Regions from separate parts of the Janthinobacterium amylolyticum genome, predicted to be linked through region 1. Evidence: predicted binding sites of a transcription regulator. Region 1 holds the regulator's gene; each other region holds the start of a gene.

What was found. The regulator FNR, encoded in region 1, switches genes on or off when oxygen is low (the NO sensors DNR and NnrR bind a similar motif). The targets are predictions, from matches to a motif close to TTGATNNNNATCAA.
Region 2: the regulator FNR is predicted to act here: its motif matches at 1,448-1,461, upstream of ACQ4WR_RS08025 (glycine-rich domain-containing protein).
Region 3: the regulator FNR is predicted to act here: its motif matches at 2,407-2,420, upstream of xapA (xanthosine phosphorylase).

Annotation. Positions count from the first base shown of each region.
Region 1 covers NZ_JBNYXL010000005.1:394,546-398,897, forward strand. The annotation lists gene ACQ4WR_RS13275 (HAMP domain-containing sensor histidine kinase) at 1-1,287, opposite strand, end outside; gene fnr (fumarate/nitrate reduction transcriptional regulator Fnr) at 1,548-2,306, shown strand; gene ACQ4WR_RS13285 (FixH family protein) at 2,310-2,834, opposite strand; gene ccoG (cytochrome c oxidase accessory protein CcoG) at 2,981-4,352, opposite strand, start outside.
Region 2 covers NZ_JBNYXL010000003.1:320,012-324,363, forward strand. The annotation lists gene ACQ4WR_RS08020 (sensor histidine kinase) at 1-1,394, shown strand, start outside; gene ACQ4WR_RS08025 (glycine-rich domain-containing protein) at 1,579-2,349, shown strand; gene ACQ4WR_RS08030 (hypothetical protein) at 2,436-2,675, opposite strand; gene ACQ4WR_RS08035 (hypothetical protein) at 2,918-3,175, opposite strand; gene ACQ4WR_RS08040 (hypothetical protein) at 3,393-3,653, opposite strand; gene ACQ4WR_RS08045 (sugar nucleotide-binding protein) at 3,737-4,352, opposite strand, start outside.
Region 3 covers NZ_JBNYXL010000003.1:587,248-591,599, reverse strand. The annotation lists gene ACQ4WR_RS09145 (LysR family transcriptional regulator) at 1-7, opposite strand, end outside; gene ACQ4WR_RS09140 (pseudouridine-5'-phosphate glycosidase) at 87-1,028, opposite strand; gene ACQ4WR_RS09135 (carbohydrate kinase) at 1,032-2,201, opposite strand; gene xapA (xanthosine phosphorylase) at 2,603-3,442, shown strand; gene ACQ4WR_RS09125 (phosphopentomutase) at 3,563-4,352, shown strand, end outside.

The DNA.
Region 1 (4,352 bases):
CTGGCCCGCCACGCGCACCATGGTCAGGTACTTGCGCTGCTCGGTGTCGAGCTTGGTATTGCCCAGCAAATACACCATGCCCAGCACGGCATTCAAGGGCGTGCGGATTTCATGGCTCATGTTGGCGACAAAATCGCTTTTCGCGCGGTTGGCCGCCTCGGCGCGGTCGCGCTCCCGCTCCAGTTCGCTGGCGCGCGCCTCGATCTCCTGCTGCAGCCGGTCGCGTTCGCTCATCAGGCCGTTGAACGCTTCCGTCAGCTCGCCGATTTCATCGCGCTGCTGTACCGGCACGGGCGTAAAGCGGCTGCCGGAGCGGCGCAGCGACAGCAGGGTGTCGCGCAGGCGCACCAGCGGCGACAGCAGGCGCACCGTGACCCAGGCCAGCACGGCGGCGGCCAGCAGCGAGGCGCCGATACTCCACAGCACCAGCCGGTACAGCACGCCATTGAAGGGCTCGAACGCATCGGCCACGGGCAGCGAGGCGGCCAGCAGCCAGTTGACGGACTTCAATCGCTTGAAGCTGTTGACGGCCGTCACGCCGCGGCTGTTGGTGCTGACCATGCTGCCCTCGCCATCTTCCTTCAGCAGCTGCGTCGTGACGGGGTTGGCGTTGGGCGCGCGCGGCTGCAGCAGCCGGCTGGCATCGGGGTACAGCACATAGCGCGGCACGGCTTCGCGCGTGAGGATGAAGTAATAGCCGCTCTTGCCCACCTTGGCCGTGCGCAAATGGCCCAGCATATTGTCCTTGTACAGGCGCAGCACGCCGATGACGATGCCGGCCACCTCGCCGTTGCTGTCCAGCACGGGCGCCACCATCTGCACGATGGGCAGATGGCTGGTCTTGCCCAGCATCGGTTCCGTGATCATCGCCTGTTTCGTGCGCATCACCGTCTGGAAGTAGGCGCGGTCGGCCACGTCGACACCGTTACGCCCTGGCACTTCGGGCACGTTGGCCACCACCTTGCCCTGCGTGTCGAGCACCAGTACATCGTCGAACAGGGCCAGCATGGCGCGCTGCTTGTAGTACTCGCGCAACTGGGCGGTGTCGGCCATCAGGGACGCAGGCTGGTGGCGCGCGGTCTGGGTGATGATGTCGAGCAGCATGGCCAGCTTGTCGTCGAGCTCGTCTGCGGTGCGCTCGATCAGGGCCGTTTGCTGGCTCAGCAGGACTTGCGTGAAATCGTCGCGCATGTGTTTCACCTGCACCATGGTAACTACGGCGATCATGGCGATCGACGTCAAACTGGTGGCCAGCGCGACTTTTGCTTTAATGCCGAGAGGCTTCATGATTTCCTTTTCAGTCCCAGAGGACAGGCGGCAGATAATGCTGTCAGGAATTTTCCTATCAATACGTTAACTTGGCAAGCACGGCTCGTCGAATTCCACGCCCCGGCGCAGGCTTTTGTGGATGTTGCCATAAAATTAAATGCCGAACGTCGTTTATTCAGTGAAATTACGGGGAATTAGGGTGAAATTGGCGTGAAATTGGCACATGGCAACGCACTATGCAGTAAACTTGTTGTTGCATTTTTCTAAAAGGGTCTGACATGACAGAAGCGCTACTCTCTCCAGCCTTGCCCACCGTGAACGTGGAAGCGTTGCGTGCGCGCTGCTCGACGTGCAGCATGCATCAATTGTGCCTGCCGATGGGCCTCGATGTGGGTGACATGGACAGGCTGGACCAGATTATCGGCCGCCGCCGCAAGGTCGTGCGCGGCGCCTCGCTGTTCCGCATCGGCGACTCGTTCCAGAACCTGTACGCGATCCGCCTGGGCCACTTCAAGACGTACCAGATCAATCCTGGCGGCGAAGAGCAGGTGACGGGTTTCCAGATGGCGGGCGAACTGCTGGGCATGGACGCCATCAGCGCCGACCGCCACCACTGCAATGCCGTGGCGCTGGAAGACAGCGAAGTATGTGAAATTCCGTTTTCCAGCCTGGAACAATTGCTGGGCAATATGCCTACCCTGCTGCGCCATTTCCACCGCATGATGAGCCAGGAAATCACGCGCGAGCAAAGCGTGATGCTGTTGCTGGGCAATATGCAGGCGACGCAGCGTTTTGCCGCCTTCATCGTCAACCTGGCGTCGCGCTACGAGGCGCGTGGCTATTCGGGCAGCAATTTCCAGCTGCGCATGTCGCGCGAGGAAATCGGCAACTACCTGGGCCTGACCATCGAGAGCGTCAGCCGTTTATTGTCGAAGTTCAAGAAGGAAGGCTGGCTGCGCGTGTCGAACCGCGAGATCGAGATCTTGCAGCCGGCCAAACTGAAGGCCATCACGGCCGGTACGGACGTCTGCAAATAAGGCTTATAACTCTTCATCCGCATGCAGCGCGATGCTGCGTTGCGCTGGCCAGGTCCAGATACCGGACAGGCGCCACTCGCGCGTCGTGTTTTCCACCAGCACCTGCCAGCGGCTGCGCTCGAGCATCGGCAGCGCCACGGAAAAATTGCCGGCCGCATCGGGCTGCACCAGCAGCTTGATGTCTTTTTCCGGCAGGGTCGCATGCGCCAGGTGCAGCTGCAACGGTGCCTGGTAGGCCTTGCCGAAGCTGTGCACGGAACCCGTCAGGCGCGCCTGCGCCACGTCATACGCGAGGCTGGTATCCATGGCCAGGTTGCTGGCGGCCGTATCGCGCCGCAAGTCCTGGTTGATGGCCTTGCCCTGCTTGTAGTAGTCGCCCACCACCAGCGCGTCGGGCTGCGTAAATGCGATGTAGCCCATGAAGCTGCCGACGACGACGGACAGGCCGGGGCCGATCATCAGCAGCCATGGCCAGCGGTGCTTGTACCACGGTGCAACGGGGGCTTGCAGTTTCAGACTGTCGGACATGTTGTTCTCCTTGGGGCCAGACCCTTTGGCTTTGACCCCAGCTTTTGCTTCTGGGTTGAAAATACAGTAAACCTGCCGCAGGTTTGATGCTGCCCCTACGGCGAAATACCGGGGTCGGACCCAGGGGATCCGACCCCGGATCAACATCACCGCGGCACGATGAACACGGCGCTTTCACGCACATGCAGCGACGGGTCGTCCAGCGATTGCAGCTCGATGGTGATCTTGTTCGAGCCCTTCTCGCCCACGCCGTGCGGCATGCGCAGGCGGATCGGCCAGCCCAGCGTTTCCGTCGGCTGCAAGGTCACTTCTTCGCGCGTCAGCAAGGTCAGGCCCGGCAAGCCGGCCACGCTGATCTTGAAATGCTGGCTTTGCTCGGAGGTGTTCATGATCTGCAGGCGGTAGACGTTTTCGATCATGCCGTCTTCCACTTCGCGTCCCATGGAACCGCGGTCGCGGATGACATCCATCTTCAATGGCGTGCGCAGGGCCAGCGAGGTACACACGGCGATGATGATCAGCGCCAGGATGGACGTGTAGATCAGCACGCGCGGGCGCATGGCGCGCTGGCGGATCTGCTGCGAATTGAAGTTGTTTTCCATCGCATGGTCGGTGCTGTAGCGTATCAGGCCACGCGGCCGCTCGACCTTGTCCATCACGCTGTTGCAGGCATCGACGCAGGCGGCGCAGCCGATGCATTCATACTGCAGGCCATTGCGGATATCGATGCCGGTCGGACACACCTGCACGCACAAGGTACAGTCGATGCAGTCGCCCAGCTTGGCGTTGTTGCCGGCCTTCTTGCTCATGGCGCCGCGTGGTTCGCCGCGCTTGGCGTCGTAGGTGATGATCAGGGTGTCCTGGTCGAACATGGCGCTCTGGAAGCGCGCATACGGGCACATGTATTTGCACACCTGCTCGCGCAGCCAGCCAGCGTTGCCGTAGGTTGCCAGGCTGTAGAACAGGACCCAGAACCATTCCCAGGGACCGAAGTTCAAGGTGACCACCGATTGCGCCAGTTCCTTGATCGGCGTGAAGTAGCCGACAAAGGTAAAGCCCGTCCACAGGGCGATGGCGCCCCACACCACGTGCTTGGCCGTCTTCTTGAAGGCCTTGCGCAGGGACGGGCCCTGCTTGTCGAGGGCCATGCGCGCGCTGCGCGTGCCTTCGATCTTGCGTTCGACCCACAGGAAGATTTCCGTGTACACCGTTTGCGGGCAGGAGAACCCGCACCATACCCGCCCGGCAATGGCCGTGACGAGGAACAGCAGATAGGCACAGATGATCAGCAGGGCCGCCAGGTAAATAAAATCCTGGGGCCACAGCACGACGCCGAAAATGTAGAACTTGCGCGTGGTCAGATCGAACAGCAGGGCTTGCCTGCCATTCCAGGTCAGCCACGGCAAGCCGTAGAACGCCAGCTGGGTAAGCCAGACGCATACCCATCGCCAGGTAGCGTAGCGTCCTTTGGCCTCGCGAGGGTAGATTTGCTCGCGGGCCGCATACATCTTGATGACT
Region 2 (4,352 bases), on a different contig from region 1:
TGCTCGTCTACCTGGAACCGCTCGCCAGCGCGGAAGACAAATATGGCTATGACATCGCGGCACGCCCCCTGATCGCGGAAACCCTGGCCGCGTCGCGCGACTCGGGGCGCATCAGCAACTCCGGCACGCCCGTACCGATGGAAGGCCGGCCGCAATTGACGGGCATGGCCATGCGCCTGCCCGTGTACCGCCTCGGCATGCCGACAGACACCGTCGAGCAACGGCGCGCCGCCTACCAGGGTTCCGTCGGCGTCGGCTACGACCTGGTGACCATGGTACGCAGCGCGCTGGCCGACATGCCGGTACGCAATGTGCGCCTGACCCTGTTCGACATCGGCCCGCAGGCGCGCGCGCCGCTGGACTTGCCGCACAGCATGCGCCCCATCTTCGACAGCACCACGGCGGGCCTGCACGCGCCATGGTGGCAGCCTGCCAATTCCGGCAAATACCTGAGCAGCACCATGCTGATCGATTACAACGGCCGCGTCTGGCAAGCCCTGTTCAGCGTGCGCAAGAGCGACCTGTACACGCGCTTCGATGCCTACCTGCCGTGGCTGGCCATGCTGGTGGGCTTTTGCAGCGCCATGCTGTTATATATGCTGTTCCACACGCTGTCGTCGTCGCGCCGGCGCGCCATCCAGATGGCCACGGGCATGACGCAGGAATTGCGTGCCAGCCAGATCCGCCTGCAGCTGTCGCACCAGAAACTGCGCCGGCTGGCGGCGCACGCCGACCAGATCAAGGAAGAGGAACGCAAACGCATCGCGCGCGAGATTCACGATGACCTGGGCCAGAACCTGCTGGTGCTGCGCATCGACGCCGACATGCTGGCCTCGCGCACGCAGCGCCGCCATCCGCGCCTGAACGCCCGCGCCCGCTCCACCCTGGACCAGATCGACGCCACCATCAAGAGCGTGCGCCAGATCATCAACGACTTGCGCCCCACCGTGCTCGACCTGGGCGTGAATGCGGCCGTCGAATGGCAGGTGGCGCAGTTCCGCCTGCGCACGGGCATCGCCTGTGAAGTGACTGAAAACCATGACGATATCTGCCTGAGCGACCAGTGCGCGACGGCCCTGTTCCGCATCCTGCAAGAGTCGCTGAGCAATATTTCTCAGCATGCCAATGCCAGCCGGGTGCAGGTCAAGCTGGAAAAGTGCCGCGATACGGTGTCGATGAGCATCCGCGACAACGGCGTGGGCGCGGCCATCGACGGGCGCAACAAGCTGGGTTCGTTCGGCCTGGTGGGCATCGAGGAGCGCATCAAACTGCTGGGCGGCACCTTCTACATCGACAGCAGCCCCGGCGCCGGCATGTGCGTGCACGTCAGCGTGCCGCTGGGTGCCGACGCCACCCGCTTCCCCTACCAGGACGACACCCGCGCCAGCGCCTGATCAGCAGCGTTTCAAGCAAGCTGAGCTTGCGTATTTTGTAATTAGATGCAATATTGATGTAAAACAACATCACGCGCCTGCCCGCCATGGGCAGGTTTTCCTTTGCATCTAGCCAGGAGCTCACACCACCACCTTCTCTTGCCGCACCCTTCTTTCCACTATGCGCTTACTCACAAGGACACTCATGGATACGAACGACAGTTTCAAGGCTATTGCCGATTTGAATTTGGACGCGATCAAGGTCAAGCTGATGCACCGGGAATCCGGCGAGGGATGGAGCCTGGAAAAGGCCAATGCGGTGGAGTTCGAGTATCGCCGCTTCCTCATCCTGATGAAGCAGTTTCCCCAGGAAGAGACGGCGCCGCTGATGGATGTCGATACCTTCTGGCACTATCACATTCTCGACACCCTGAAATACGCGGCCGATTGCGAGCAGGTGTTCGGCTACTTCCTGCACCACTTCCCCTACATCGGCCTGCGCGGCGAAGATGACGAAGCGGCGCACGTGCGCGTGGGCGAGCGCATGAAAGAGCTCTACGAACAGACATTCGGGGAAGATTATATCCGCGCAGAAACGGCGTATTCGGGACGCGCCGTCCAGGCGGCGTATTCGGGACGGGCCGTGCAAACAGCGTATTCGGGTCGTGCCGTGCAAACGGCGTTTTCCAGTGCGGCGGTGCAGGCGACAGCGTATTCGGGCAGAGCCGTGCAAACGGCGTTCTCCAGTGCCGCGGTACAGGCGACCGCGTACTCGGGCCGGGCCGTACAAACCGCGTTTTCCAGTGCTGCCGTGCAGGCAACGGCCTATTCGGGCCGCGCTACCGTTGCTGCCAATACCGCATTTTCCAGCGCGCCCGGCAGCTTGGCCGCGGCGGTGGTCAAGTCGTCCTCGACTGGCCTGGAAATGGGGCGTTTCTATTTCGATCGTCCGGCGCTGGGCCCGGACACACAATAGAAAAACGGGAAACAGGTATGGCTGCCGCACGCGGCAAGCCTGATATGCAAGACGGCACCTCTCAGTTTGCCGTCTGTCAGGCGCTCTTAGGCAGCCATCAACTCGCGCAGTTCGCGGATGCTGAAATCGCTGATTTCGTGCATGCGAATCAGGATCGTGGCGCCGATCGGCAAGGTATTGTGACGAATCTTGCTGATGACGGGAGGTGCCACTTCCAGTGCGCGCGACAGGGCGGCATCATTTTTCAGCTGCAGCTTGTCGATGATCGCATCGAGGACGCGATTCGGGTTGTAGGTAGGCAAAGAGGTAATTTGTTTGAGAGACATGATTGAAAATCCGTACTTGTTGTATTAATGCTCGAAGAGACCGAATGTCGCTTTTGCAATAATTCAGGGTAAACACACTAAAAAGCGCCATCACTTATGCGGTTTCTATCCCGCAAACAATATAATACACGCTATTGTTGATTTTTGCGTAACTTAAAGCAAAATTGTGATAATTGAAGAGAATTGACGCACTTGGAATGTGCTAGAGGATAACTCAAAATGGAAAAATTTGCTGCAAGTCATCAATTTTTACGATGAGCAACACCGCTGTGCATGAGCCAAGCTATCGTCATCAAGGCACCCAGGCGGGCTATTTCCGCTGACAGGCGCCAGCTTTGGTGCCAGCTTTGCGCCGCGACACTGGCCACTGGCGGCTCGTTGCGGCTCCAGCACAGTTGACGGCGGATTTCTTCGGGCGGCGGCGGTGGCAGCACGGCATGTTCGCGGCGACGCATGTACGCGCGCACCTGTTCCTTGCTGGGATGGCTGATGGGACGCATCGGACGCTCCTGCGGACCGGACACATCGTCACGCTAACTGCCCAGCCCGCCAAAAATAGGCGAAATGCGTGACGACCTTGCTCACCATATCGCCACGCCGCCACCGCGCGTTTGCGCCAGATCAAGTGCGGCGCCGCGGCGTTGCACCGCGGCGACCCACCCTGCCGGCCCTGCGGGCGCGGCTTGTATTACCTTACTGCTTCGCTGCCTGACTGCCTTACTTCTTTTGCTGGCGCACGCGCTGCTGCTGCTTTTCCTGGGTCTGCTGGCGGTTCTGCTTGCGCTCGAACAGGGTCACGGCGTCCTTCTTGGCTTGCTCGACGGTCCGCATGGCTTCATGCGCATCGTGCGGCACGAAAAATTCCGCGTCCTGAGCAGCCACGACCAGCTTGATGGCCGCTTCGTCGTCCAGGTCATACAGTTCCGTCAGGACGGTCGTGACCTCGTCCAGGTATTCTTCGTAAGTCAGGGTGGTCATGCTGTATTCCTTTAATAGTGGTGCCCGGCAGGAACGGCGCGCGCCGCGCCGCGCCGTAAAAAGTGCGGAGATAACCGGCCATTTTACCCGATGCGGGCGCCGCTGGCTGCCAGCATTTGCAAGGCATCGGCCACGCGCGGGTAACGCAGGCGCACGCCCAGCTCGCGCTTCAGGCGCGCATTGTCCAGGCGGCGCGACTCGGACATGAACGACAGCAGCATCGGCGTGACCACTTGCTGTAGCGCGGCACGCGGCAGGCGCGGCGGGCGCGGCAAGCCGAAGGTATCGGCCACGGCGTCGAAATACTCGGCCATCCTGAGTTCGCTGTCATCGCTGGCGTGGTACACGCGCCCAGGCTTGCCACGCCACAGGGCACGCTCGATGATGCGCGCCAGGTCCTCGGCATGGATATGGTTGGTATACACATCGTCCGCGGCGGCCAGCGCCGGCGTGCCTTCGCGCAAGCGTTTCAGCGGCAGGCGGTCATCCGCATAAATGCCGGGCACGCGCAGGATGGCTGCGCGGCTGGCGCGGCGCGCGCCCCAGGCCCGCAGCACCTGCTCCGCATCCACGCGCCGCCTGGCGCGCGCATTGGCGGGCGCCACGGGCCGCGTTTCCGCCACGCTGGCGCCGCCGCAATCGCCATACACGCCGCTGGTGCTGACATACACCAGGCGGGCATGCTCGGGTAAAATGGCG
Region 3 (4,352 bases), on a different contig from region 1:
TGGACATGCTTTCCTTGCATTACCTGATGCTAAGCGGGAACGGCGCGCAAGCCTGAAAGGCTGCGCGCTTCTTTACAGCAGTCCTATTATCGTGCCACGACTGCCTGCATGGCAATGGCCAGTGCCGTACCGACTTGGGCATTGTGCTTGACCAGGGCGATATTCGTCGCCAGGCTGCGGCCATCCGTCAGCTGCTTGATGCGCGACAGCAGGAATGGCGTGACTTGCTTGCCCTTCACGCCGCCAGCGTCCGCTTCCTGCAGCGCTTGCGTGGTGATCGCGTCGATTTCTTCTTTCGGCATGGCTTGCGCGGCCGGCACGGGGTTGCTGACGACGACGCCGCCTTTCAAGCCCAGCTGCCATTTGGTGCCGATGAAGGCGGCCTGTTCTGCTGGAGTGTCAAGGCGGAAATCGGCCTTGAAGCCGCTTTCACGCGTGAAGAAGGCAGGGAAGCCTTCCTGCCCCACGCTGATGACGGGCACGCCGTGGGTTTCCAGGTATTCCAGGGTCAGGCCGATGTCGAGGATGGATTTCACGCCCGCGCAGACGACGGCGACGGAGGTTTGCGCCAGTTCCTGCAAGTCGGCGGAAATGTCGAAACTGGTTTCCGCGCCGCGGTGCACGCCGCCGATGCCGCCCGTGACGAACACGGCGATGCCGGCCAGTTCCGCGCAAATCATGGTAGCGGCCACGGTGGTGGCGCCCAGCTTGCCTTGCGCCAGCACGAATGGCAGGTCGCGGCGGCTGACCTTCATGGCGTCGGGCGAGGTGCCCAGCAGTTCCAGCTGCTCGGGCGACAGGCCCACGCAGATCTTGCCGTCGATGATGGCGATGGTGGCCGGCACGGCGCCGCCGTCACGGATGATCTGTTCCACTTCGCGCGCCATTTCCACGTTTTGCGGATACGGCATGCCGTGCGAAATGATGGTTGACTCCAGCGCCACGATGGCTTTGCCGGCGGCGCGCGCGTCGAGCACTTCCTGCGAGAACGAGAGGAAGCTATTGAGTTGAGTAGTGAGTTGAGTCATGTTTCAGTCCTGTTGAAAGAGGGTAGGAGGGGGCGGCGCCAGGTCGGCGTCGTCGATATCGTCGAGCGCGCCGGCGGAAATATGCGGCGAGACGGTGGCGGCCGATTCCAAGGTCATGGCGGCCAGTTTCAGGCCGCGCCGGCAGGCCAGTTTCAAATCGCCGCTGTCGTGGTACAGCGACCAGCAGACGGCGGCGGAAAACGCGTCGCCGGCACCCGTCACGTCGACGGCGTCCACTTCGCGCGCGGCCAGGTGCTCGATCGGTGCGTCCAGGGTGTCGCCATCCGTGAAATACACGCCTTCGCCGCCGCAGGTAACGACCACCTGGCGCGCGCCCTGGCGCTGCACTTCGCGGCAGGCGGCGCGCACATCAAACGCCGTTGGCAACGCGCGCGCCACGCGCGTTTCCAGTTCGCCGCGGTTGAGTATCAACAGGCGCAAGCCCGTCAAGTCCTGCGGCAAGTGCGCCATCTTCGGCTGCGAGACGGCGACGATGACGAGCGGGGCGGCGGCGCTGCCCATGGGGCCGGCGTCCTGGCGCGCATCGGCCAGCAAGGCTTGCACGCTGTCGTGGCCCAGGTTCAGGTCGCAGACGGTGAGGGCGGCGGCCGCGCGCTGCGGCTGGCGGCTGTGCAAAAAGGCGGGCGTCAGCTGCTCATACAGTTGCATGTTGGCCATCGCCAGCAGCATTTCGCCATGCTCGTCGAGCACGGCCGTGTAGGTGCCACTGCTGGTATTACTCAAATGCAAACTGCCGCGCATGTCGATGCCGGCATCTTCCGCATGCGTCTGCAAGGCGTGGCCGGCCGCATCGTCGCCCAGCGCCGTCAGCAAGGCGACGGGAATCGACAATCGGGCCAGGTTCTCCGCGATGTTGCGGCCCACGCCGCCAAATACCTCTGTCGAGCGCACGGGATTCGAGGTGCCCATCTGCAAGGCTGCCAGGGTGCGCATCTTGCGGTCCAGGTTGGCGGCACCGATGCACAGCACGGGGCGGCTGTCCGGCAGCACATAGGCGCGGCCCAGCAAGCGGCGCTCACGGATCAGGCCGGCGATATGGCCGGCGACGGCCGAGCGCGACAAGCCCAGTTCGCTCGCCAGGTCTTGCTGGGAAATGAAGGGGTTGTTGCGGATCAGCGTGTACAGCTGGTCTTTTTTATTGGTATCGGTCACAAGGTTTTCGCGGAAGGTTTAGACATTTGTCTTCGACTGTAAACATTTGTCCGTAAAGTGTCAAGCGCGCCTCAAGCGCGTGCCAGAGGTGCTTGAAAAGCGCGCGTATGGAGCTTGTATGCATGCGTTTTGGCGGGGATGGCAGAGGCGTGGCCATGGCTGGCAGGGGAGCGCTTGCCTGGACTATAATATCGGCCATTTATATTTGAATTATATAAATGGGCAAGAAAAATGGTATTTGCCATACATATTCCGTTTGATGCATAGTGGCGGCTTATAGAGGCAATACGCATTCGGATATACCTGTAACACCACACATCCCCGCTACCTGGGCCGCAGTATCTTGCCGTGTACTGCCGCGCAGGCAGCAACCATCATCATTAGTCAATCAGAGGATAACCATGTCGAACAACGCCCCTTTCCACGCCGCCGAAATCATCCGTGCCCGCGCTCCTGAAAATTTCAAGCCGCGCGTGGCGATGATCCTCGGTTCCGGCCTGGGCGTATTGGCCGAGCAGATGACGGATGCCGTCAGCATCAGCTTTGACGAATTGCCGGGCTTCCCGATCAGCACCGTGCATGGCCATGCGGGCGAGCTGGTGGTCGGCACCCTGTCGGGCGTGGCCGTCGTCTGCATGAAGGGCCGTGGCCACTTCTACGAAGGCTATGGCATGGGCGTCATGACGAGCGCCATCCGCACCTTGAAACTGCTGGGCTGCGAAATGCTGTTCGTTACCAACGCGGCCGGTTCGCTGCGCCCTGAAGTGGACGCCGGCAGCCTGGTGGCCATCAGCGACCATATCAACTTGCTGCCAGGCACGCCGATGGTCGGCCCGAACGACGACCGCTTCGGCCCGCGCTTCTTCAGCATGGCCAATGCCTACGACGCTGATCTGCGCAACCTGGTCAAGGAAACGGCCGCGTCGAACGGCATCACCCTGCACGAAGGCGTGTTCGTCGCCTATCCCGGCCCGAACTTCGAGACGGCCGCTGAAATCCGCATGATGGCCCGCCTGGGCGCCGACACGGTCGGCATGTCGGTGGTGCCGGAAGTGGTCTCGGCGCGCCATTGCGACCTGAAAGTGGTGGGCGTATCCGTCATCACCAACCTGGCAGAAGGCATGTCGCCATTCGCCCTGTCGCACGAGCAGACCCTGAAATACGCGGCCATCGGCGCGAAAGACCTGGTCAAGCTGATCCTCGCTTTCCTGGCCACCGTTTCCGCTACGCCGCAAGCCTGAGCACCCTTCTTTACGCAGTAGCGGCGCGCCATCTGCCGGCGCTGCCGCGCGGCAGGCCGGGAAAATCCGGCCTACACTGACCGCATCATCTTTGCATCACTCCATAAAGCGAGCCTTATCATGTCACGCGCATTTATCCTCCTGCTTGATTCCTTCGGCCTTGGCGCGACGCCAGACGCCGCCAAGTATGGCGACGCAGGTGCCAATACCTTTGGCCACATTGCCAGCACTGTCGCCAAAAGCGGCAAGACCTTGAAACTCCCGAACATGGAACGCCTGGGCCTGGGCGCCGCCGCCCACCTGGCCAGCGGCGAATGGGCCACGGGCTTCGACCAGCGCGACGGCTTTACCGGCGCGTATGGCGCCGCGCGCGAGCGTTCCACCGGCAAGGACACGCAGAGCGGCCACTGGGAAATCGCCGGCGTGCCCGTCGAATTCGACTGGGGCTACTTCCCCCGCACCACGCCATCGTTCCCCGCCGACCTGACCGACAAGCTCAAAGCCATGTCGGGCGTGCCGGGCTTCCTCGGCGACTGCCATGCCTCGGGCACGGACATCATCAACAAGCACGGCGATGAACACGTCGCCACCGGCAAGCTGATCATCTACACCTCGGGCGACTCGGTGATGCAGATCGCCGCGCACGAAGAATCGTTCGGCCTCGAACGCCTGTACGCAGTGTGCGAAATGGCCTTCAAGCTGGTCGAGCCGTACAACATCGGCCGCGTCATCGCCCGTCCGTTCACTGGCAGCAACGGCAACTACACGCGCACCTCCAACCGCCACGACTACGCCGTCGCGCCACCCGCACCGACCCTGCTCGACCACGTCAAGAATGCGGGCGGGGAAGTCGTCGGCCTGGGCAAGATCAGCGACATTTTCGCTACCCAGGGCATCTCGCGCGTCGTCA